Regions from separate parts of the Paenibacillus sp. Y5S-9 genome, predicted to be linked through region 2. Evidence: riboswitches for the same ligand, from Rfam matches in the RefSeq annotation. Region 2 holds a riboswitch; the other holds the start of a gene.

Region 1 (12,525 bases), 2.1 Mb from region 2:
TTAATGTCGGTGAATGTTCTTAACTAACCAAGTTTCATATTCAGGAGTTTGGCCTTTCATTGCGCTTGTGCCCATATGGCATACGTGTATTTCATGATGCGCCAGATCCCTGTACTTAGTTAAGAACAGCGGATATCATAAATCGCCTCCGGGATTGTCATTGTCCGGGTCTATTTCCGCGCTGAGTTCAGCGCGGATTTTTTAATATAGACCTGTAGTGGACTCTGCTTTCCCATATATTTAGGGCGGAGAATGACGTTTGTTCATTCTCCGCCCTTTTTGCGTTTTCCAGGAATATGTTTCATCGCATCAACTGAAATCCCAATTCAAATTCAAGGAGAGATTACGCATGAATGAAAACACATTAAACAGTCTGGGTTATCCACAAATTCAAAAAAACGTTGCAGACTGCGCCCTGTCTTATCTGGGCAAACGTTATGCGAGAGAACTAAAACCGATGGTAGATGCTCACCTGATCCAGATTTGCTTGGAAGAAACTGCAGAAGCGGCTGCGTTGATTCGCTTCGGGGCCAGTATTCCCCTCCCATCACTCGATGGAATGGAAACCATTATGGATCTGCTTGGCACCGGTTATCTATTCAGTGAACGCGACTTCAGTCATCTCGCTCAGTTCCTGCGGAGCTGTGCACAACTCATGAAGTACATGGAGGGCAAATCTGGGGCCGCTCCCACCGTCAGTCGTTATGCAGCATCCATGATTCTGATCGAACCTTTGCTGAGTGAGATTGAGCGCTGCATCCATAGTGGACGCATTCAGGATCAGGCGAGCAAGGAACTCATTCGTATTCGTAAAAAAATAACGGTCAATGCGGAACGCATGAAACGAAAACTTGATTCTCTGGTGAGTAAACATCGCTCCATTATGCAGGAACATGTCATCAGCCAACGGGGAGGAAGAACGGTTCTGCCCATTAAGAAAGAGTTCCGTAAACAGGTGAAAGGCAGTGTACTGGATGAATCCGGGAGCGGGCAAACCGTATATATCGAACCTGTTGAATTAGTAAGTTTACAGATGGAATTGGCCGCTCTACAAGCGGAGGAGTCCCGAGAGGAGATGAGAATTCTCGGTGATTTAATCTCCCTGGCCGAATCGTATAACCGTGAAATCGCCCTCAACACCGAAACGGTAGGTGTATTGGACTTCCTGTTTGCCAAAGCCAAATATGCAGCCACCATGGATGGACGTACCGTTCGAGTCAATACTCAGGGCCACATCAACCTTCAACGTGCACGTCATCCGTTCATGGGTTCTTCCATGGTTCCCCTTGATTTTGCAATCGGCAAAACGTACTCGTCGCTCATTATAACGGGCCCGAATACAGGGGGTAAAACGGTCGCACTCAAAACACTTGGTTTGTTAACCCTGATGATGCAATCGGGTTTGCTTATTCCGGTGGAGGAAGGTGGCGAGATGGCTGTTTATAACGAGGTAGCAGTTGATATTGGTGATGGGCAGAGTTTGGAACAAGCACTCAGTACATTCTCTGCACATATTCGCAATATGATTGGCATACTGGAACAGGCCAATGCGTCAACTCTGGTGCTCATTGATGAGATGGCTTCCGGCACAGATCCCGGTGAAGGTGTTGGACTATCCATCGCCATGCTGGAGGAACTGCACAGCCGCGGAGCAACCGTTGTAGCGACAACACATTTTGGTGAGATCAAACATTTTGCAGCTGCCACCCCAGGATTTGAAAATGCCCGCATGGAATTTGACACCGTTTCTCTCCAGCCATTGTATCGATTACGTATCGGAGAAGCTGGTGAGAGCTATGCTTATTCCATCGCATTAAAGCTGGGCATGCCACAGCGAATTATCGAGCGATCCAAGTCCCTGTCCGATCAAAGTATTTCAAGAGATCGTACATTCGTGTTCACATCACCTCCTTTGGAAAATCCGGCCCTGACGCCTGATCGTTCCGTTGCAGAAGCAGACGGCCCAGCAGAGTTATCCAAGCGGAACCAGTCGAAACAGTCAAAGGATTCAATCGGTCCCCACAAAAAGACAACAACCAGAGAGTCGGATTCTCCTGCTCCTGCCAAAACTTTTCGCAAAGGGGATCGGGTGTATGCGGCCTATCTTAATCAGTCGGGCATCGTCTGTGATGTCGAGGATAGCCGTGGAAATATCGGGGTCATGCTGCGAGGACGCAAAGTCAAAATCCATAAGAAACGTCTGACCCTGCATATATCAGCCGATGAGCTTTATCCGGGTGACGATTATGACTTGGACATTGTGCTAGAAACAAAGGAAAATCGAAAGAAGCGTAAATTGATGGGACGCAAACATGTGGAAGGCCTACAGATCGAATTACCGCCTGAAGAATAGCCGATGGGAGAAACAGATGTGGTGAACTGGAAGTCATATATACAGAGCGAAATCCATAATCACCGGCACATTTCTGTTATACTGGGGACCAGTATGTTTAACTTCAGCTCGTAGCTATTGCACAGGGAGGGAAGAACTGAATGTCTGCAGAACAAGACGATCAAGAGCACATCCATATCGATGTTCTTGTCTGCCCATTATGCGGGGAAGCTAATCGCTGTTCCTATGCCGCAGGACATCCTCATTCGGAATGCTGGTGTAACCGGGCTACTTTCCCCGAGGGTGTGTTTGACCGCATTCCGGCAGAACAGCGCCGAAAATCGTGCATATGTCAACGTTGTTTGGACGACTATGCCGATAAAAGACAACCAAAAGAAGAGCCACACAGTTAACAACTGTATGGCTCTTCTTCATTATGCCTCATCTATACTGTTAGCTGGCTGCCACTGTTCTTACATTTGGTTATACTGGGCAACAGCCTGTTCAAGCACCGGATGATGCTCATCCAAGGACGTATAATGATGCAGTGCAGCTGTAATCCCCTTCTCGCGGATCATGTTCTGCAGTTCAACTGCTTCCGGATCATCGGAGACATCGAACTTGCAGGCTGCTGCCATACCCATAGCCAGATAGGTCGTTTCAGATCCATCCGCATAGGCCTGAAGGGCCGGGCGAACCAGACGATCATTCGGAGACAACTTGCGCAGCGGGGAACGACCAACTCGAGTAACCTCATCGGTGAGATACGGGTTGACGAACCGTCCCAATATTTTGACAATATACTGCTCATGTTCTTCCGGGTTGAATGCAAAACGCTTCACCAGAACTTTTCCAGTTTCCTGTAAAGCACCGTAGACAATGGATTTCACCTTTTCATCGGCAATAGCCTTTTGAATCGTGTCATACCCGTGCACATTACCGATATATGCTGCAACGCAGTGTCCTGTATTAACAGTGAACAGCTTCCGTTCGATATACGGCTCCAGATCATCGACATATAGAATGCCCTCAACCGGTTTGAATGCAGGAGCCATCTGGGAACGATCCACCACCCACTCGTAAAAAGGCTCCACCTGTACATGCAACGGGTCTTCATGATGCTGAATAGGCACTATCCGGTCTACGGCTGAATCTGGAAAATAAACGTATTGATCCGCAAGGGAACGTACCTTTTCATCAAGCAGAGCATATACATGCTCTTTCAACTGTGTACTGGCTCCAATAGCGTTCTCGCAAGCGATAATGTGAAGCGGGTTTTGAGCAGGACCGGAAATTAATCTTTTCTCAAGTCCTTTCGCAATACCTGGTGCAATATGTTTCAGCACACCCACGCCCACTGCAGTTGTAATCAGATCCGCTTCCACAACGGTTTGGGCAACCGTCTCCAGTTGGGTTCCATCGATTGCATTTACACCTGTGACGGTCTCCTGATCCTTGCTCTCGTTAGCCAGTTCCACCGTATATTGCCCCCGTTGCTGGAGAGCTGTTACCAAGGTCTGATTGACGTCGGAGAAAACCACCTCATAACCCGCACGGGAGAGGATCAATCCGATAAACCCGCGTCCAATGTTACCTGCGCCAAAGTGTAAGGCCTTCATAGCTCCATTTCACTTTCCAGAATTGCGATAACTTCTTCTGCTGTTTTGGCTAGACGCAGTGCCTCCATGTTCTCATCCTCAGCACAGATCACCGCGATGCTAGTCAGGATCTCCATATGTTCCCCGCCTTGAGCCGCGATACCAATGACCATATAAGCCTTTTCTTCGCCAAAATCAACACCTTGTGGATACTGAATGACAGAGATACCTGTGGATAAAATGAAAGCTTTGGATTCCTTTGTACCATGCGGAATAGCCAGGCCATTCCCTACATAGGTCGAGACAATCTCTTCACGTTCAATCATCTTCTCAATGTAATCAGCGGTAATATGTCCCGCATCCTTCAGAATCTGTCCTGCCATACGAATCGCTTCGTATTTGTCCTGAGCCGTCGCATTCATGATGACTTTATCTGTTGTTAACATACTCATAATGGTTGACCTCCAATTTCGGTTTTACTGCGATAAAATCCAACAAGTTCCTGGGACAGGTAATGAATGAGTTCATCCCTGATTCCCTTTTCCAGCAATGTAATCATCTCTTCCTGTAATAACAGGGCGCTGATCTCACTGAGAACCTCCAGACTTTCCTTGGATAATTCTCGGGGACCGAGCATCAAAAGAATATGGGTGACTCCTGCCGAATCATCCGGCGTACGAAGCAGTGGCTCCGTGAGCTGAAACAGACTGATAGACGGCCTGTAGATCCCCTCACTGCGGGTATGAAACAGTGCAAGTCTTGTGCCGGGAATCTTCTGACTCCCCACTGCTTCACGTGCCTCCAACCGTTTTGCGATCTCCTCCGGTTCCTTCAGCACACCAGATCCATGGAGTACGTTGCACATCGCATACACGGTTTTATAGAAACCGATATCTTGGTTATCCAGCGGATACACCTGAAACTTGCCAATGATTCGGACAATTTCAACTAGAATAGCTTCCATTCCATCAGGTTCCGAATAACGACTTGTCGTCTGAACCTCTGTTTCACGGGGCTCGTTATGCTGTCGTTGTAATGTTGTTGTTCGGATAAAATGACGCAGACGTTCGCTCTCTTCCGCCGTAAGCAGTGGACTCACTTTGTAATACTGATGCTCATCCATCGGCAGATCGACAGTGGATAAGACCAGATCATATTGATCTGTAGGTATCCGTGCAGCCTCGTACCAGGACACGCTATCCATAATCCGAATCTCGGGAATCTCCTTGGATAATCGGCTGGAAAGCATGCGTGATGATCCGATTCCGCTTGTACACACGATGATCGCCCTGATCTCCCGTTTCAATGCACGTAACCTCTCAATGGAAGCTCCAAAGTGCATAACCAAGAAACCAATCTCCTCATCGGGAACGTCTGTGCCTGGCCAAGCTTGCCCCACAGATTTTTTGACATCTTCAAAAAGTGAATCATAATCCTTGCGAATCTGCTGCAAAAGCGGATTACGAATCATCTGTTGTCCTTCAATTCGCTCCATGACAGGTTGCATATGACCAAGCAAACCTTCACGAAGCAAACGATCCTCATGAAAGGCGTAATGTGTCCTCGCCTGCATCTGATCAATCAGTGAATGTACCCTGTCCAGTAAAATCAAGTCGTCGATTGGCAACAGCCGCGAAGAGTGAATCCGCTGCTCTGTCTCAACTAATAGTCTGTGAAAATAAGCTTGCTCATCTTGGGAGAATGTCAGCCCCAGCTGGGTAGATAACAAACCACACAAGCGGGAAGCCATATAAGGTGGAACCTTCATTTCATCCTGCTCTGCGACTTCATCTCCCTTGTTCTCCAGGGGAGGTATACGGCCAATGCCAAAGCCTTTACGAATACGTACAACCGCTACGGATAATTGAATCAGCAGCTTCATGTATTGCCGTTCCGGGATGTTCTCCAGCCATTCGATATCTGGTTGCCATAACGCATTCTCGACCGTAAGCACATCACCGTGCCCAATCATATCCAACAGTTTTTGGTTTACGATGGAGCCTCCCTGTTCTGGCTGTCTTCCGAATAGGTCGGACTCATCCAGAAATTCGAGAGCAAGTGCAGCTATGGCTGTGCGATGAATCGTCTCACTTCCGTTAATCTTGACGCCATATCCACGTCTGCGAACCAGCTTCAGTCCCGCCTGACGAATTCGTGACTCCAGATCGTCCAGATCAGTGGTTACGGTGGATACGGTCACTTTCAGATCCGAAGCCAAGGCGAGTAACTTTACAGGCTCCGGTTCATCCAGCAGGATGCAAAGCATGAAGAGCTTACGCTCTTCCGGCGTAAACTCTACATATTCTTTACCCTCTAGTTGCTGGCGCAATATAGCCAGATCATCGGAACCGGCATCAATTCGGATACCGGTTCCTGATTTTTTTTCCAGCCTCATGCCCAAAGGTTCAAGCCATTGTTCAATCATTTGCAGCTCCCGGTGAACTGTTCGGGTACTGACCTTAACTTCAACGGCGATTTCGCCGGCAGTGACTTCATGTGGATGCTCCAGCAGAAACTCCACGATTTCACGTTGTCTTTTGGTAATACTCATATCTCAGCCTCCGGCTCAGGGAAAACAAATGCGTGCAATTACTTTAGACGTTCAACGAGCGCATCGTATTCCGGGCTTTTTAGGAAGTTGTCGATGGATATATGTTCTGCGTTCGGCGCAACGGAGCGGGCACGATCGGTTAATATTTGTTGTGTGATGACCACATCTGCATCCGGCGGGATATCACTGATAGCCGTATTGGTCACCGTAACGTCAATCCCCTCTGCCTTCATCTTCTTGCGTAGAATGGAAGCACCCATGGCACTCGACCCCATCCCTGCATCACAGGAGAAGACAATTTTCTTCACGTCTGTTTTGACTGTAGAAGAAGCCATATCTGCGGCTCTGTCTGCTTCATGTTGGTTAGCCGTAATGCCAGCGTTTGGAACGGTTCCTTGACTCTTCATATCTTTCATCCGACTGGATGCGGACTCCAGATCTTCGTCCTTTTGTTTACCCGTTTTCAGCAACACTGCTGCTACCAGGAAGGAAACGACGGCTGCTACAAGCACCCCTGCGAGCATCGGCAGGTATCCACCTTTTGGTGTTAAGAGGAAATACGCGATAATACTACCCGGTGATGGTGCTGAAACAAGTCCTGCTCCAGTGAGCATGAATGTTAATGTACCTGCGACGCCACCCGCAATTGCGGCAAGAATCAGAATCGGTCTCATCAAAATGTAAGGGAAGTAGATCTCATGAATTCCCCCGAAGAAATGAATGATAACGGCACCTGGTGCAGAAGATTTGGCCATTCCGCGTCCGAAGAAACAGTAAGCAAGCAAGATACCAAGTCCCGGACCCGGGTTCGATTCAAGCATGTATAATACGGATTGCCCTAACTCTCTCGCTTGATCTGTTGCAATTGGTGTCAGAATCCCGTGGTTGATTGCATTGTTCAGGAACAATACTTTACCTGGTTCAATGATTAGGTTGACCAGCGGCAGCAAACCAAGATTCATTAAGCCTTGTACCCCGGCAGATAATACTTTGCTAATTGCTTCTACAGCAGGCCCGATGCCCAGTAGCGCAAAAATCCCCAAGATCCCGCCAATAATACCGGCTGAAAAGTTGTTAACCAGCATTTCAAATCCGGCTCTAACTTTACCTTCGATCGATTTATCAAACTTTTTGATGATCCATGCTGCCAGTGGTCCGGCAATCATGGCACCTAGGAACATCGGGATATCACTACCCACGATGACTCCGATGGTCATAATGGCACCCACGACACCACCACGCTGACCATGCACCATCGTACCCCCGGTGTAACCAATTAACAGTGGCAGCAAATATTTGATCATCGGATCGACTAGCTGCGCAAGCGTCTCGTTAGGGAACCAGCCTGTTGGAATGAACAGAGCCGTAATTAATCCCCAGGCGATAAACGCTCCCATATTCGGCATGACCATACCACTCAGGAATCGGCCAAAACGCTGAACACCTACCCGTAGCCCACCTTTGGAATTGGACGATTGGTCCAAATTACTCATTGTATTATCCTCCTTGGATCAAGTGATTATGATTTATGAAAGGGGTATCATTTCTCCCCTGCTGTAATCCTAAGCGAGAATGCTCTCCTGTTCAATCAAATGAAAGCGTACTTTCGTCATGAACAATGATGACAACATTAGGTTATGTAATCGTTTTAATGGATGCATAATGGCTGAACCCACTGGTACACAAGGCTTTTTTTGCCTATGACTTTTATCATTTCCAAAATCAATTTCTAACCTATAGCTTGGTCTAGTCAGGCGATTCACATCCACAATCTGCTTCAATCCGCATTGGAAACCATTCTCGGAAAGCACAAAAAACCTGTGCAAGCCTCAGGCTCACACAGGTCGAAACAATATGAAGTTCATTTCAATTCATTATAAAATATATGTTAATAAGTACAAGTTCGTTGATACTATTCTTCCGTATGTTTACGATACGCGTCTGCATTCATCAATGTAGACAATGCTGCTGTCAGATCTCCCTCAACACGGATTTCAATCATCCAGCCTTCCTCGTATGGAGAGCTGTTGACAAGTTCAGGGGAGTCCTGCAACGAATCATTCACTGCAATAATTGAACCAGTGACGGGAGAAAACAAGTCCGAAACCGTTTTGACCGATTCGATCGTGCCAATGCTGTCCTCTGCTTTTACATTGGTTTCAAGGTCAGGCAATTCCACAAACACAATGTCACCCAGCTGATGCTGCGCGAACTCGGTAATGCCAATACGTACAGTATCCTCCCCTACGGTTTGCACCCATTCGTGCTCTTCACTGTACAGGAAATCACTTTTCAATTCGCTCATCGATATCCGCCTCGCTTTTCATTAAATGAGTGCATGCGTTCTTTGACCTTAACCTTTTTCCCAGAACATAGCGTATGATATTTTTGATTCAAATGTCAAGATACCTCACAATTTATTTATTGATCACCTCTAAATCCTGTAACCCGATTACACTCTTTCTTCATATACTGGTGAATATTAGAATAGTAAGCGCAGTCTTTTTAAATACACGAACAATAACATTTAAGATAAATTAAATATTCGGTTTTTTAGTTATGATCTATGACATCGTTCTTGACATCGGTAGTGGATTCACGTTTTAATGAGAGGAGTAAATGTGTTTATTGGACTATGTTATACCCGCGGATGAATGTAAAGGGAGAGATTACCCGTGACACCCGATTCGGGATGTACATGAGGTAACGCCGAAGGAGTAAACCACCGATAAGCGGGGGTGAATCTCTCAGGCAAAAGGACTTTTACGGGACGCAACTCTGGAGAGCATCTATTCGCCCTGAGCGGGCGTTATGATCACCCAAGGGGAAACCTGCTGCACAAGGCAGCGGGGTAACTCTCAGGTACAAGGGACAGAGCCTTAGAATACAGCGTGCTACTTGGCATGCCGATTCTTTGGCCTGTCCTTTTCCTTTTTCCCAAAAAACGAAAAACAGGATTCAGATCGGCGCTGCCATAGCTGCCTTACCATACTTATGTGATGAAAATATCTAGCGGAAAAATGTAAAAATACCCTGTTTCATTGATCCACGATTGTATATCCGGCCGGTTGACGGCCCATGACGAGGTGATTTGATGTCCGATTTGCTTAGAACACCACTCTTCCCAATGTATCAGCAATACGAAGGCGTACGGTGCATTGATTTTGGAGGCTGGGAGCTTCCAGTGCAATTTAGCGGAATCCAGAAAGAACATGAAGCGGTGCGTGAGCGTGCTGGACTGTTCGATGTATCCCATATGGGCGAATTCACAGTACAGGGTGAGCAGGCTGAAGTTTTTTTGCAACAAATGATGACCAATGATGTGACCACGCTCGTTCCGGGTCAAGCCCAGTATACCCTGATGTGTTACCCAGATGGCGGTGTGGTGGATGATCTGCTCGTGTATAAGCTGGAAGATCAGCATTATATGCTCGTTGTTAACGCCTCCAACATCGACAAGGATTGGGCGTGGCTGCAAGAGCACTTGATCCCTGGCGTGAGCATGACCAACGATTCGGAGCAGACGGCGCTGCTCGCCTTGCAAGGACCACTGGCTGTAGACATTATCGGGAAAGTTACAGATACGGATGTATCCTCGATTGAGCCTTTTCGTTTTGTACAGCAGGCAGAGGTATGCGGCGTTAAATTACTGTTGTCCCGTACCGGTTATACCGGTGAGGACGGCTTTGAACTATATGTACCTGCGGACCAGGCTGCTGCGGTGTGGAATGGATTAATGCAAGCCGGTGAAGGTCACGGACTCGTACCAACCGGACTTGGTGCCCGGGATACACTGCGCTTTGAAGCAAGGCTCCCCCTGTATGGACAGGAATTGTCGGCAACCATCTCTCCACTCGAAGCTGGCGTAGGCATGTTTGTGAAGCTGAATGCGGGACCTTTTATCGGACACGAAGCCTTGTTACAGCAAAAAACTGACGGTCCCGCCCGCAAACTGGTGGGCATCGAAGTGTTGGAGCGCGGTATTCCCCGCCCCCACTATCCGATTTACGCCGAAGGCGTACAGATTGGCGAAGTGACAACAGGCACACAATCACCTACATTGAAGCGTAATCTGGGGCTGGCCCTAATCGACAGCAAATACGCTGCGCTGGGAACCCCGCTTGAGATTGAGATCCGCGGCAAGAAACTAAAAGCCGAGGTCGTGAAGACCCCTTTTCATAAACGGACACGTACGTCAAAGACACCTACTCAAGGAGCTGATCAAGCATGAGCAAGCACCGTTACATTCCCATGACTGAGCAAGATCAGAGCGCCATGCTCGCAACCATCGGTGTGGATACGCTGGAGGAACTGTTTCAGGACATTCCAAAAGAGATTCGTTATCAGGGCGAGCTGCCCGTATCCTCCAAACTTGATGAATATGCGCTGACACGTCACATGTCCAAACAAGCTGGTGCCAACGCCAATTTCGAAACACACGCCAGCTTCCTCGGCGCAGGCATATATGATCATCATGTTCCTTCCGTCATCAATCATGTCATCTCCCGTTCCGAGTTCTACACTGCCTACACACCTTATCAGCCTGAGATCAGCCAAGGTGAACTACAGGCCATTTTCGAATTTCAATCCTACATCTGTGAATTAACCGGTATGGCTGTAGCCAATGCCAGTATGTATGACGGCGCAACTGCCTTTGCAGAAGCAGGTAATCTGGCAGCAGCAGCAACACGTCGCAAACAGCTCATCGTATCCCGTACCGTTCATCCGGAAGCCCGTCAGGTATTGCAGGCTTATGCACACGGATTGAGCCTCGAGATTGTCGAGATTGGTTATAAGGATGGCGTCACTGACTGGGATGCCCTGCAAGCCGCCATTTCGGACGATACCGCTGCTGTCATGATCCAGAGTCCAAACTTCTTTGGTGCTGTGGAAAATGTAAAACAAGCGGCTGACCTCGTGCATGCGCACAAAGGCCTGCTCGTTGTAAGTGCTAACCCGCTATCGCTGGGTCTGCTGGAAGCCCCAGGCAAGCTGGGTGCCGACATCGTTGTTGGCGATGCGCAGCCCCTCGGTATCGCCGCTTCACTCGGCGGCCCGACATGCGGATATTTCGCCGTATCCCAGCCTCATATGCGCCGGATTCCTGGCCGAATTGTAGGTCAAACAACCGATCGCAACGGCAAACGTGGATTTGTACTCACACTGCAAGCGCGTGAGCAGCATATCCGCCGCGAAAAGGCGACATCCAACATCTGTTCCAACCAAGCTTTGCTTGCACTCAGCGCATCTGTGTACATGTCCATCATGGGTAAACAGGGCATGATCGATGTCGCGGATCTGAATTTGCAAAAGAGTCATTACACCCTCAATACATTAACTGCGATTCCTGGAGTTAGCCTTACTTTTAATGCACCAACATTTAATGAGTTTGTTATTAAGCTTCCTGAGGGAACCGATGTGGATGCACTTCAACTGAAACTGTTGGATGCAGGCTTTATTGGTGGCTACGAACTTGGACGTGATTATCCGGAGCTTACCGGACATATGCTGATTGCTGTTACCGAACGGCGCACTAAGGAAGAGATTGACGAATTTGCACGAGCATTGGAGGGATCGCTGTGACTCAGGAAACGACGACGACAACGACAACATCGGTACAAGGACAATCAGAAACGGGTACCTCTGTCTCCACTTCGGTTCAACCTGAGACGGATACAACATTTCGTGCACAGACCTTATCTCCTGCTCCGGAACAATCCTTGATTTTTGAACTCAGCAGCCCTGGACGTGTCGCTTATTCTTTGCCAGAATGTGACGTTCCTCGTCAGGCTGCCGATACGTTGATTCCCCGGGAAATGCTCCGTTCGGAAGCAGCGGCACTACCGGAAGTGTTCGAGGTAGATGTTATCAGGCACTATACTGCGTTGTCCCGCCGGAACTTCGGCGTAGATAACGGATTCTATCCACTGGGCTCTTGTACGATGAAATACAATCCAAAGATTAATGAGGATGTTGCACGTTATAATGGCTTCGCCAAAATCCATCCGTACCAGCATGAATCCAGCATTCAAGGTGCACTTGAA
Region 2 (12,525 bases):
TATGGAATGCAACGCTGGCCTTTGTCGGCATTATTATGATTTCTCTCATTCTCGACGAGACGGGTTTCTTCGAATGGGCTGCCCTTCATATGGCAAGGCTGGCTGGAGGAGATGGTCGCAGACTATTCTTCTACTCCATTCTGCTGGGAGCGGCGGTGTCTGCTCTGTTCGCGAATGATGGTGCGGCGCTCATTCTGACGCCAATTGTGCTGGCAATGGTGCGTGCATTGAAGTTTGATGAGCGCATGGTACTGGCTTTTGTGATGGCGAGTGGATTTATCGCCGATACCACGTCGTTACCGCTGGTAGTCAGCAATCTGGTTAACATAGTATCGGCCGATTTCTTTGGTATTACCTTTGTGGAGTATGCGGTACGCATGGTTGTACCCAATCTATTCTCAATCGTAGCGAGTACGGGGATGTTGTTCTTGTTCTATCGCAAAAGCATACCCCTTCGCTACGACATCTCCGCGGCACGTGACCCGAAGGAAGCGATACGTGATCCACGGATGTTTCGAATCGCTTGGTACATGCTTGGGTTGTTACTGGTTGCCTATGCATCCAGTGAGTTTCTGCCGATTCCCGTGTCGGTTATCGTTGGCTCCGTTGCCTTGCTGTTCGCCTTGTTGGCACGCAAGAGCGAGGCTGTTGATCTGAAACGGGTCATCAAGGAAGCGCCATGGTCGATTGTGGTGTTCTCGGTGGGCATGTATATCGTCGTATATGGACTGCGTAATGCAGGGTTAACGGATCATCTGAGCCGCTGGCTGGATGCCATAGCAGAGCATGGTCTGCTGGCTGCTTCGCTCGGGATGGGCATCATCGCTGCTGTATTATCATCAGTGATGAACAACCTGCCAACCGTGTTGATTAACCTTCTGGCCATCCAGGGCGCGCATACCGAAGGTATTATTCAGGAAGCATTGATCTATGCCAATGTCATTGGTTCTGACCTGGGTCCCAAAATGACCCCGATTGGATCACTTGCCACATTGCTGTGGCTGCACGTGTTATCCCGTAAAGGTGTGAAGATCACATGGGGGTATTATTTCAAAGCAGGCATCATCCTGACGATTCCAACATTGTTAATTACCCTAGCCGGGTTGGCATTGTGGTTATGGATCCTAGGTTAGTAAAATTAGATTTTACATTAAGTATCAATAAGGTAATTCTGTTGTAATGTAAAAGCTGCTCTCACAGCTGGTGCTACGCACTGGCAGCGAGGCAGTTTTTTGTTCCTCTTTCATTTCTTCTATAGAAGAAATGAAGTTTCTATTTCAATTAAGCGCCTAAGCATTGAAAGAAGGCCAGCCCATTGTAGGGCTGGCCTTCTTTGCCTACTCCCCAGGCAGGAGATTGAAATGCCTGAGATCCAACAAGCGCTGACACAGCGCAGGGAGCGGAACGATTGTGGAAAAGCGAAGCGTTCGCCTTTATCCCCGGATGTATTCTATATAAAAAGTAAATCATATAAATCCGGGGATAACAGCGATTGAAGCAACGTCCACTCCCGAAGCGGCCACCTCAGCGCCAAATAAATCCCAAATGTTTCAATATACAGCCGATATTTTTAACATTGCGTTTACAAAACATTGATTTTAAGATGACATACCGAAACTACAATGAGTAAAGAGTTGATGGTGAACAAACAAATTCACAAAACGCCATCACTACATTGGGGGAGGAAAACAAAACATGTTTAAAAAGTTGCCGTTTATTTTGATGACCTTAACGTTCGTACTGGTACTCGCAGCATGCGGATCGAAAAATGACGCTGGTACAGAGGGTGCCGCAAGCAATGGATCAGGAGAAGCTGCTACTGAGCTTAGCGGTAACATTCTGGCAGTCGGATCGACAGCATTGCTACCTCTGGTAGAACAAGCTGGACAGAAATTTATGGCAGTTGATGAATATAAGAACGTAACGGTTCAAGTTCAAGGTGGCGGTAGTGGTACTGGTTTGACACAAGTATCTGACGGACAAGCTACAATCGGTAACTCTGATGTATTTGCAGAAGAGAAACTGGAGGACGAAGCCAAAGTAAAAGAACTGGTTGACCATCAAGTAGCAGTAGTAGCTATGGCGCCAGTTAGCAACAAAGATGCAGGTGTAGAAGATTTGACGAAGCAACAACTGGTCGACATCTTCTCCGGTAAAGTAACAAACTGGAAAGACGTTGGCGGCGCGGATAAAGCAATTGTTATTGTAAACCGTCCGAGCAGTTCCGGTACTCGTGCAACTTTCGAGAAGTATGCATTGGGTGCAAAAATGGGTGATATCCAAGGTTCGATTCAAGAAGATTCTTCTGGTAACGTAAAAAAATTGGTATCTGAAACGCCAGGTGCTATTGGTTACCTTGCCTTGTCTTATTTGGATGACAGCTTGCAAGTGTTGAAATACGAAGGTGTAGAAGCAACAGTTGAGAACGTAGAAGCAGGAACTTATCCAGTATGGGCTTACGAGCACATGTACACGAAAGGTACGCCAGATGCAGCAACACAAGCATTCCTGGACTACATCTTGAGTGACGAAATTCAACAAAATGACGTGACAGAACTTGGATACATTCCAATGTCAGGTATGAAAGTAAAACGCGATGCAGCAGGTAATGTGGTTCAATAATCTTTGAACTTGCGCATACAGCGAAAGAGGCGGACTTAGGTCCCGCCTCTTTACGCGGTTTGCTCTAAAATAATCCCATATTTTGCATTAATTCTACTATAGAAGGATGGTTGTTATGGAACAGACCGAAGGGGGAACGGTAATGAATAACAAGTTGAAACCGCGCCGGCCCTTAAAAGAGAAACATTATTGGGAAGAGTGGACGGGACGGATCTATACGTCGATTTGTGTCGTTTTCCTGATCGTTGTCATGTTTTCCATTGTTTATTTTGTAGCGTCCAAGGGACTATCAACATTTTTCCAAAATGGAATAAGCATAAGTGAATTCCTTGGTGGGAAAACGTGGAATCCAACGGGGGAACCTGCTTTCTATGGGGCATTGCCGTTCATTACAGGTTCTTTCATTACAACCTTGCTTGCAGCGCTTATTGCAAGTCCGCTTGGTCTGTGTGCAGCGCTCTTCATGACAGAGATTGTACCGGGTAAGGGGAAAAAGATCTTGCAGCCTGCGATTGAGCTCTTGTCCGGAATTCCGTCTGTTGTATACGGATTTATCGGTCTGAGTGTCATCGTACCTTTGCTTCGCAGTATCTTTGGTGGAACAGGCGTCGGGATTGCAGCCGGATGTCTTGTTCTCGCGGTAATGATTCTTCCTACGGTGACAAGTATTATGGCAGATGCATTGTCCGCATTGCCAAAAGGATTACGTGAATCCTCCTATGCACTCGGTGCCACTCGCTGGCAAACCATCTACCGTGTCATTATTCCAACGACTTTGCCAGCTTTGTTGACAGGTGTCGTTTTGGGTATGGCCCGTGCTTTTGGTGAGGCACTTGCTGTGCAGATGGTTATTGGTAATGCACCGCATGTTCCAACATCCTTGCTTGAATCAGCTTCAACATTAACAAGTGTAATTACACTCAGCATGGGTAACACCACGATGGGTTCTGTTCATAACAATGCACTGTGGAGTATGGCGCTTGTCCTGCTGGTGATGACATTTGTCTTCGTCATTCTGGTTCGCCTGCTTGAAAGGAGAAACCGGGTATGAAAATGAAGGCAAAGACGGTAGATAAAATTGCAACATCCGTTATCGTTGTACTGGCCCTGTTCATTGTTATTCTATTGCTCGGTCTGCTTGGTTTTATCATGTATAGAGGTATTGGACATATCAGTTGGAACTTCCTGACAAGCGCACCACAGTTGCTTAAGGGTGGCGGCGGGATTGGTCCACAGCTCTTCAACTCCGTATTCTTGCTTGTCCTGACCTTGATTGTTACCATTCCACTCGGATGGGGTGGCGGGATTTACATGGCGGAATACGCCAAACCAGGCAAGATTACCAGCTTCATTCGTCTGGTCGTTGAAGTATTGTCATCATTCCCATCCATCGTTATCGGTTTGTTTGGTCTCTTGCTGCTAGTAAATCAATTTGGTCTTGGTTTCTCCCTGATCTCGGGTGCCTTGGCTCTGGCGATCTTTAACTTGCCACTGATGGTACGGACAACGGAGCAGGCCTTCCGGGCCGTTCCGAAGGAACAGAAGGAAGCAGGTCTGGCGCTTGGACTGTCCAAGTGGAAGATTATCACTTCCATTCTGCTGCCTGTGGCATTGCCGAGCTTGATTACGGGTACGATCCTGGCATCGGGCCGGATCTTCGGTGAAGCAGCCGCGCTGATGTTCACCGCAGGTATGAGTAGTCCACCATTGGACTTTACAGATTGGAATCCGACGAGTCCAAGGTCACCGCTTAATCCTTTCCGTCCGGCAGAGACACTTGCTGTCCATATCTGGAAAGTGAATAGTGAAGGTATTGGACCAGATTCCAAAGAAGTGGCAGCAGGGGCATCCGCCGTGCTTGTCATTCTCGTGCTGGCGTTCAATCTAAGTGCACGCTGGATCGGTCGGGTTGTATTCCGCCGCATGACAGCTTCGAAATAAGGAGGAACCAACATGGCCATACCTTTTGGTACGGAACAGTTAAGCATATATTATGGACATTTCCAGGCGGTCAAGCAGATTAGCCTGACGTTTCCTGAAGCAAGCGTAACGGCTCTTATTGGGCCGTCTGGTTGCGGTAAATCCACGTTCCTCCGGTCGCTGAACCGGATGAACGACGAGATTGCCGGTTCCCGTACAGAGGGACATATCTGGATGGACGGGAACGATCTGAATGAGCCTGGAACCGATGTAATCAAGCTTCGCCAGAAGATTGGCATGGTGTGGCAGAAGCCGAACCCTTTTCATAAGTCCATCTACAACAATATCGCGTTTGGCCCCCGCTACCGCGGTACGAAGAGTAAGAAGGCACTGGATGAAATTGTGGAAAAAAGCTTGCGTCGTGCTGCGCTCTGGGACGAAGTAAAAGACAGACTGCATGAGTCAGCTCTGTCTCTCTCTGGCGGACAACAGCAGCGCCTATGTATCGCTCGCGCTTTGTCTGTTGAACCACAGATTCTGCTGCTCGATGAGCCGGCATCTGCACTTGACCCGGTATCTACGGGTAAAGTTGAAGAGTTGATTACCGAGCTCAAGAAGGAGCTGCGGATTGTTATTGTTACCCATAACATGCAGCAGGCGGCACGCATCTCGGATTATACAGCTTATTTCTATCTGGGAAGCATGATTGAGCACGGGGATACAGAGCATATTTTCACGAACCCGGACAATCGTCTGACGCAAGAATACATTATGGGTCGTTTCGGTTAATTGGATCATGGAGTGTCACATAGAGTAACAGACAGAGAGATTAAGAAATAAATAGAGACAAAAGAAAGCACAATGCCTGGACGGTTGTTCGGGAGTTGTGCTTTTTTAATTTCATTTTGGAAAAAATTGCTGTATGTAAAGCAATCATGCTACGATATTTAGTAATAAGAGAACGTTTACATTACTTTGAAGGAGATGTTGATAATCACTACGGATCAGACGTCTTACGACCATATGGCAGCTCAGATTATACAGAACTACGCTATTGAGAAACCTGTCGTTTCATATATTCGTCATAATGAGAATCTGACATATCATGTCGTCGATGAAGCAAGCGGGCAGAAGTATCTGTTACGTATCCATCAAGCCGCATATGCAGGTATGTCAGGGATTCAACATACGCTTCCTGCGCTGGAGGCAGAGATGAACCTGCTTCATGAGTTAAATGCAACGACAGCATTGCGCGTGCAGCATCCGGTACGGAATGTATCGGGAGAGTGGGTAACGGTATGGACAAATGAGGAAGGGAAAGAGATTTGTTGTACGGTACTGGAGTGGATTGAGGGAAGGGACATCCAGCAGGGAGAACGCCTGACAACAGAGCAGATCTATGATCTTGGGGCACAACTGCAGATGCTTCATCAATATGGGCGTGAGCAGAATCAGACAGATCGAACAAAGGTGCGGCCGGCATATGGCAATAGCCATGAGAACTTGGTCATGCTAGGGCAGCTGGAGGAAGGCGTCCGACTGGGGATTTTTACAACGGAAGACTTCGATCTGCTTCGTGAGACGTTTGAGAACATTAATGAGCAGTTAGAAACATACCCGCATCACGCAGGGACATGGGGGATCATTCATGGGGATATTACTCGCAACAATCTGCTGATAACGGAGCAGGGGATTTCCATGATTGATTTTTGTCTACACGGTTATGGTTATTATCTTTTTGATGCCGGAGGGGCAGCACTTATGTTCAATCGGGAGGAACGTGACATATTTTTATCCGGTTATACCCAACAGATCGCACCACTGACGGATCGTGATATTCGATTGATGGAAGGGTTCATGTTGATCTTTACACTGGGTTATTATGCCTTTCAGATGGCGAATGAGTCGAGGCACGAATGGATGAAAGATCACATGCCGAAGCTGTGCAGCAAGTATTGCCGACCTTATGTGCAAAATGAGCGTATTTTCTATGAACTGTGACGACATCTACCTGTTTGCTGCATATACATAAAGGATGATCATGACCCGGCGAAGGCTGGCAGAGGAGGCATCCATGTATGGCTGTTTTATCAACAGGACCCATTGAAAATAATATTGTGGGGGGAAGTGGGCGCCCTACCCAAAGAATTACGGTAAGACTGGATAATCGGAATATGGTTAGTATTTATACGGTTCTTGTTCAAGGATACTATTTGGTAGGTGTACGCACATTATATATCGAAGAGTTGTTCAATGTTCTGCCTAATCAGGTAATAACCAAAGATTTTTATGCGGATTTGGACGGGTTTGAATTTGTTTTTACAACGGGTGATGCTGCTGTGGAAGAGGTGCAGATTTCGGTCTGGGGGAAAAACCAGAATGGAGAACTGGTCACCGCCCATCGTCTCGTATCCGAGGAATTACTGGGGGCAGAAAGTGCTATTCCAGGTGTAACAGGAGCCACTGGAGGTACCGGTGCTACTGGAAGTACGGGAGCGACAGGACTGACGGGAACGACAGGAGTCACCGGTGTTACAGGTGTAACAGGCCCGACTGGATTGACAGGAGTCATTGGGGCTACCGGAGGGACTGGTGTAACTGGCACAACGGGAGCGACCGGAGTAACAGGTACGACGGGGTTTACCGGGGTTACAGGTGCAACAGGTGTGACAGGAACGACAGGAGTCACCGGTGTTACAGGGCCGACAGGACTGACGGGAACAACCGGAGTCACTGGTTTTACAGGTGCGACAGGCGTAACGGGGACGACCGGAGTTACTGGAGATACAGGCACAACAGGCGTAACGGGTGCGACCGGAGTTACTGGAGATACGGGCGCAACAGGAATGACGGGAACAACCGGAGTCACTGGTGTTACAGGTGCAACAGGCGTAACAGGGACGACTGGAGATACTGGGGCTACAGGTGCAACAGGCGTAACAGGGGCGACTGGAGATACTGGGGCTGCAGGTGCAACAGGCGTAACAGGGGCGACTGGAGATACTGGGGCTACAGGTGCAACAGGCGTAACGGGTGCGACCGGAGTTACTGGAGATACGGGCGCGACAGGACTGACGGGAACAACCGGAGTCACTGGTTTTACAGGTGCGACAGGTGTAACGGGGACGACCGGAGTTACTGGGGTTACAGGTGCAACAGGCGTAACAGGGGCGACTGGAGATACTGGTGTTACAGGTGCGACAGGCGTAACGGGGACGACCGGAGTTACTGGAGATACTGGTGTTACAGGCGCGACAGGACTTACAGGAACGACGGGAGTTACTGGGGCTACAGGTGCAACAGGCGTAACAGGGGCGACTGGAGATACTGGTGTTACAGGTGCGACAGGCGTAACAGGGACGACCGGAGTTACTGGAGATACTGGTGTTACAGGCGCGACAGGACTTACAGGAACGACGGGATTCACTGGGGTTACAGGTGCAACAGGCGTAACAGGGGCGACTGGAGATACTGGTGTTACAGGCGCAACGGGAGTAACGGGAACGACTGGAGGTACTGGGGCTACAGGAGCCACAGGCGTAACAGGGGTTACAGGTGCAACCGGATTGACAGGAACAACAGGCGTAACGGGTGCGACCGGAGTTACTGGAGATACGGGAGTGACAGGACTGACGGGTACGACGGGAGTCACTGGTGTTACAGGCGCAACGGGAGTCACTGGTATTACAGGTGCAACAGGCGTAACAGGAGCAACAGGAACGACGGGAGTCACAGGTGCAACAGGAACGACGGGAGTCACAGGTGCAACAGGGACGACGGGAGTCACAGGTGCAACAGGGACGACGGGAGTCACAGGTGCAACAGGAACGACAGGAGCCACAGGTGCAACAGGAACGACAGGAGTCACAGGTGCAACAGGAACGACAGGAGCCACAGGTGCAACAGGAACGACGGGAGCCACAGGTGCAACAGGAACGACGGGAGCTACAGGTGCGACTGGATCAACAGCTGCTTCTGCTCCTGCGGATTCTTCCCTGTTTGCTGACAGTCAGACAACGGCATTGCCTCTTCCATTGACCGGTGAAACGACCATTCAGACACTTAATGTACCCGTGGTGGCAGGTCAACGCGTGAAAATCGATAATAGTACACAAGTAGCAGTAGTTGTAGGGTCTAACTGGAGTATCGCATATAACGTTAACTTGAGACGTAACGGAGTTCTAATTAATCAATTGCAGCTCTCACGAACCGGTAATGCTTCGGGAACGTTGAGGTTTCTTTCTTCCAACACCTACGTGGATACTGCTCCTGCGACAACCACTAACGCATATACGATAAGTATTGAATTTACGACAACTAGCAGCGTCACTAGTGCTTCAGCGGAAGTGAGAAATATTAATGCTATTCGCTTCAGCTAAAATAGACATCGAACTTATGATAATTACACGTTACTTTTGTTGACATATATGATGTTGTACATTACTCTATGGGTATACTTGATCAAAAACTTAGAAATGTACCAATTCGAATCGAATTAAAATAATACAGCGGATGATAACGAGCGGGAGAGACCTGGATTAGCCGAGCAATATGGCTAGTGTTCAGGCACCGAAGGAGCAAGCTGTTGCGCACCCGGCGCAGTCGTTAATCTCTCAGGTAAATGTACCATCGTTGGACGCAACTCTGGAGAGTGCGCGAATTGCGCCACCCAAGGGGTATATGATCAGTTAGCCCAGTGAACTTGTCTGTAATCGCAGGCAATGCACCTTGTCGTGAGACACTGCTGATCGTGAAACTCTCAGGTATCGAGGACAGAGAGAGGGCCTAAGGCCTTCTTCTGTCCTTTTTTGATGTCATCATACCCCTAGATAAGGGTCATTGTGGATGGAACTCCTGGATCGAAATGACGAATACATTTTACAAATATGAATCATGATTAATAATGGAGGGTTACAAGGTGCGATTTAAAGATGTTTTCTCAATTATTGGTCCGTCGATGACGGGGCCTTCAAGTTCACATACAGCTGGAGCGGCAAGGTTAGGGAGAATTGCTCGACAGTGGCTGGGATGTACGCCAGATCGTGCACGGCTGACGTTATACGGTTCATTCGCTGATACGTATCAGGGGCACGGAACAGATTTGGCACTGATCGGCGGTCTGCTGGATTATGTCACAGACGATCCACGTATCCCGGATGCAGAGCAATACGCAGAGGAAGCGGGCATGGAGGTTGAGTTCTATACAAGTGGAATACCTGCTCCTCATCCTAATACGGTCAAAATTGAGTTGTGGCATGGAGAACGTGTCTGCTCCTTAATCGGTGCATCCATTGGTGGTGGAAGCGTATCGGTGCATTCGATGAATGATTTTCGTGTTCAGATTAGTGGTGAGTTTCCAACACTCGTTCTGCGACATGCAGACAAAGCAGGGGTGCTTGCGTCGGTAACGTCCACGATCAGTTCATCCGGGGTTAACATCGGGTATATGCAGGTGGACCGGAAAGCCCGTGATGGCGAAGCGCTTACCGCGATGGAAATGGATGGTGTGCCTAATCCTGATATGCTCAAGCGTCTAAGGGAGCTGGACCATGTATTGGACATTCGTGTCATTGATTTGAAGAGAGGAGTTGATTCGGATGCGGTTTAAACATTTGCACGAACTGAATACGATCTGTACAGCAGAATCCAAAACCATTGCTCAGCTGATGATCGAGGAGCAGGTTCAGGAGACCAATACACCGGAAGCGGATGTTGTGAAGCAGATGTCTGAATATTATCAGGTGATGAAGGAAGCGGTACGCAAAGGGTTAACGGAAGATACGACATCACGCAGTGGATTAACAGGTGGAGACGGCAAAAAAATGGCTGAGTACATTCGCAAGGGCGAGACTTGCTCGGGAGATGCTTCCGCACTTGCCATGGCGTATGCCCTGTGTGTATCTGAAGTTAATGCCTCCATGGGTCGGATCGTGGCAACACCAACAGCCGGTTCCTGCGGCATCATCCCCGGTGTGTTTATTAGCTCACAGGAGCGATTTGGCTGGACGGACGAACATTTGGTGAACGGGTTGTTCTGTGCGGGAGCGATTGGTTATGTTATTGCCAACAATTCATTTATCTCCGGGGCCGAAGGTGGCTGCCAGGCGGAAGTGGGTTCCGCGATCGGCATGGCTGCGGGTGCCATGGTTGAACTGCGTGGAGGTACACCGGAACAGGTCGTTCATGCCGTTGGTTTGGCGTTAAAAAATACACTGGGCCTTATCTGCGATCCGGTCGCAGGCCTTGTTGAAATCCCCTGCATCGTCCGTAATGGACTGGGTGCAGTTACGGCGCTGGCTGCGGCTGATATGGCCCTGGCCGGAGTGCGTAGTGCCATTCCGTCAGACGAAGTCATCGATGTCATGCTGGAAGTAGGCAGTGCGATGCCGAGCCGCCATCGGGAGACAGCCCAAGGTGGACTGGCCCAGACACCAACCGGCCGAAAAATGATGCAGAAGCTGGCTAAACCAAAGGCCAAGCGTGCCGAGCCTGAGCCTGAGTCCCCTGCTGAAAATGACGTAGAAACTAAGGCATAAATCGGATTGATATGAATTAAATCTAACGCTAACTTGTGGAGCCTTTAGCCTTGATTATTAAAGGTGAAGAAGAGTTCCTTACATGATACGAAAAGCCGATACAAACCTTCCTGGTGAAGAGATGTATCGGCTTTTTTTGTCTTTTTCCAACGAAGAAAAACAAAAAAACATTGACGATCTATATATCGGTTAGATATATTAATTATTGTCATATATCAATTCGATATATATAGGAGCGAAACAAAATTAAAGGAGATGGATAGAATGAAAGGTATTTTCCAGACGAGTCTATTGTTTTTGAAAAACGGAGCCACCATTGTAGGTTTAATTACGGCTGTACTGTTTCAGGTTTTTTTTAACATCATCTGGCTTAGCGGATACGACCAGGTTAACGAAAGAATGACTCAATTGGCTGTCACCATCGTGAATGAAGATGGGGTAGCGGCTGAACCAGTGGCTAAGTCTTTGGCGGCAGGTCTGAATTTCGAGATCAAACCATCTGAATCGATGCAAGAAGCACGACAGATGTTAACGGATCGGAATGTGTACATGATTATTGAGATTCCATCAGGTTTCATGCAACAGGCAGAAGACTTGTCAAAACCGATGACAGTGAAGTATGTGATGAACGAATCAAACGTGGCTACCGTGAAAAGTGTGATGCAGAACGTAGCCGCACAAGTTACAGCGACGTTGAACCGTGAAGTACAAGAGAATGGCATTCGCGGAGTGCTGAATCAGTCCGGTATGACTGCTGATCAGTCCGATGCGCTTACGGTAGGGTTATCTTCACGCGTGGAGGCAGAGGTGGAGCGACTGAATCCTGTTGATAATTTTGCTTTCTCCATGGTACCGATGTTGATTGTAACCGCTACGTTTACCGGAGCAATGTTGCTTGGCATGAATCTGCAAAAAGTGTCTGGAGAACTGAGTGGCAGGGCAGGGAAATGGGAGCGCTTCTGGGCCCGCAACATCGTTAATGTTGGTGCGGCATTTATCGTCTCGCTTGTTGGATCGGGGATGATGCACATTATGGGGGTATCGTCAGCAGCCGGTTGGTTCATGTTATGGCTGTTCCAGTTGCTGGTCACCATATCTTTTATACTCATGGCTCAGTTGAGCTTGTTGTTGCTTGGCAATGCTGGGGCTTGGTTAAACAGTGCGCTGTTGCCTCTGTTGATGCTGTCCTCGGGATCAACGATTCCGCGAGATGTAATGCCTGACTTCTACCAAGTGATCGGTCATTATCTGCCAGCGACTTATGCCGTAGAGGGGATGATGAACCTTGTACTCGGAGGAAACGGGATCGGCCGGGATGCGATGTTGCTTGCCGTAATCGGTGGAGTAACACTGACCCTTGGTGCGCTTTGCACCTGGATCAGACGCTCCGGCCCGGTACGTTCTGAAGCTCGTAGGGAGGACCAGCCTGCTGCTGTGCCTGTTGCTC

Evidence for each region. Region 2 has a riboswitch for glycine ahead of sdaAB (L-serine ammonia-lyase, iron-sulfur-dependent subunit beta). Riboswitches for the same ligand answer to the same signal wherever they lie in the genome.
Region 1: another riboswitch for glycine. It lies ahead of gcvT (glycine cleavage system aminomethyltransferase GcvT); the one in region 2 lies ahead of sdaAB (L-serine ammonia-lyase, iron-sulfur-dependent subunit beta).

The regions. Positions count from the first base shown of each region.
Region 1 covers NZ_CP145887.1:5,319,091-5,331,615, forward strand. The annotation lists gene V6669_RS23405 (DNA mismatch repair protein MutS) at 350-2,353, shown strand; gene V6669_RS23410 (cysteine-rich CWC family protein) at 2,494-2,745, shown strand; gene V6669_RS23415 (mannitol-1-phosphate 5-dehydrogenase) at 2,806-3,951, opposite strand; gene V6669_RS23420 (PTS sugar transporter subunit IIA) at 3,948-4,382, opposite strand; gene V6669_RS23425 (BglG family transcription antiterminator) at 4,379-6,481, opposite strand; gene V6669_RS23430 (PTS mannitol transporter subunit IICB) at 6,520-7,974, opposite strand; gene gcvH (glycine cleavage system protein GcvH) at 8,394-8,786, opposite strand; glycine riboswitch at 9,132-9,254, shown strand; gene gcvT (glycine cleavage system aminomethyltransferase GcvT) at 9,576-10,712, shown strand; gene gcvPA (aminomethyl-transferring glycine dehydrogenase subunit GcvPA) at 10,709-12,064, shown strand; gene gcvPB (aminomethyl-transferring glycine dehydrogenase subunit GcvPB) at 12,202-12,525, shown strand, end outside.
Region 2 covers NZ_CP145887.1:511,131-523,655, forward strand. The annotation lists gene V6669_RS02435 (arsenic transporter) at 1-1,133, shown strand, start outside; gene V6669_RS02440 (phosphate ABC transporter substrate-binding protein PstS family protein) at 1,696-2,622, shown strand; gene pstC (phosphate ABC transporter permease subunit PstC) at 2,765-3,673, shown strand; gene pstA (phosphate ABC transporter permease PstA) at 3,676-4,563, shown strand; gene pstB (phosphate ABC transporter ATP-binding protein PstB) at 4,576-5,331, shown strand; gene V6669_RS02460 (phosphotransferase) at 5,527-6,543, shown strand; gene V6669_RS02465 (collagen-like protein) at 6,621-8,921, shown strand; glycine riboswitch at 9,056-9,180, shown strand; gene sdaAB (L-serine ammonia-lyase, iron-sulfur-dependent subunit beta) at 9,461-10,150, shown strand; gene sdaAA (L-serine ammonia-lyase, iron-sulfur-dependent, subunit alpha) at 10,140-11,078, shown strand; gene V6669_RS02480 (ABC transporter permease) at 11,343-12,525, shown strand, end outside.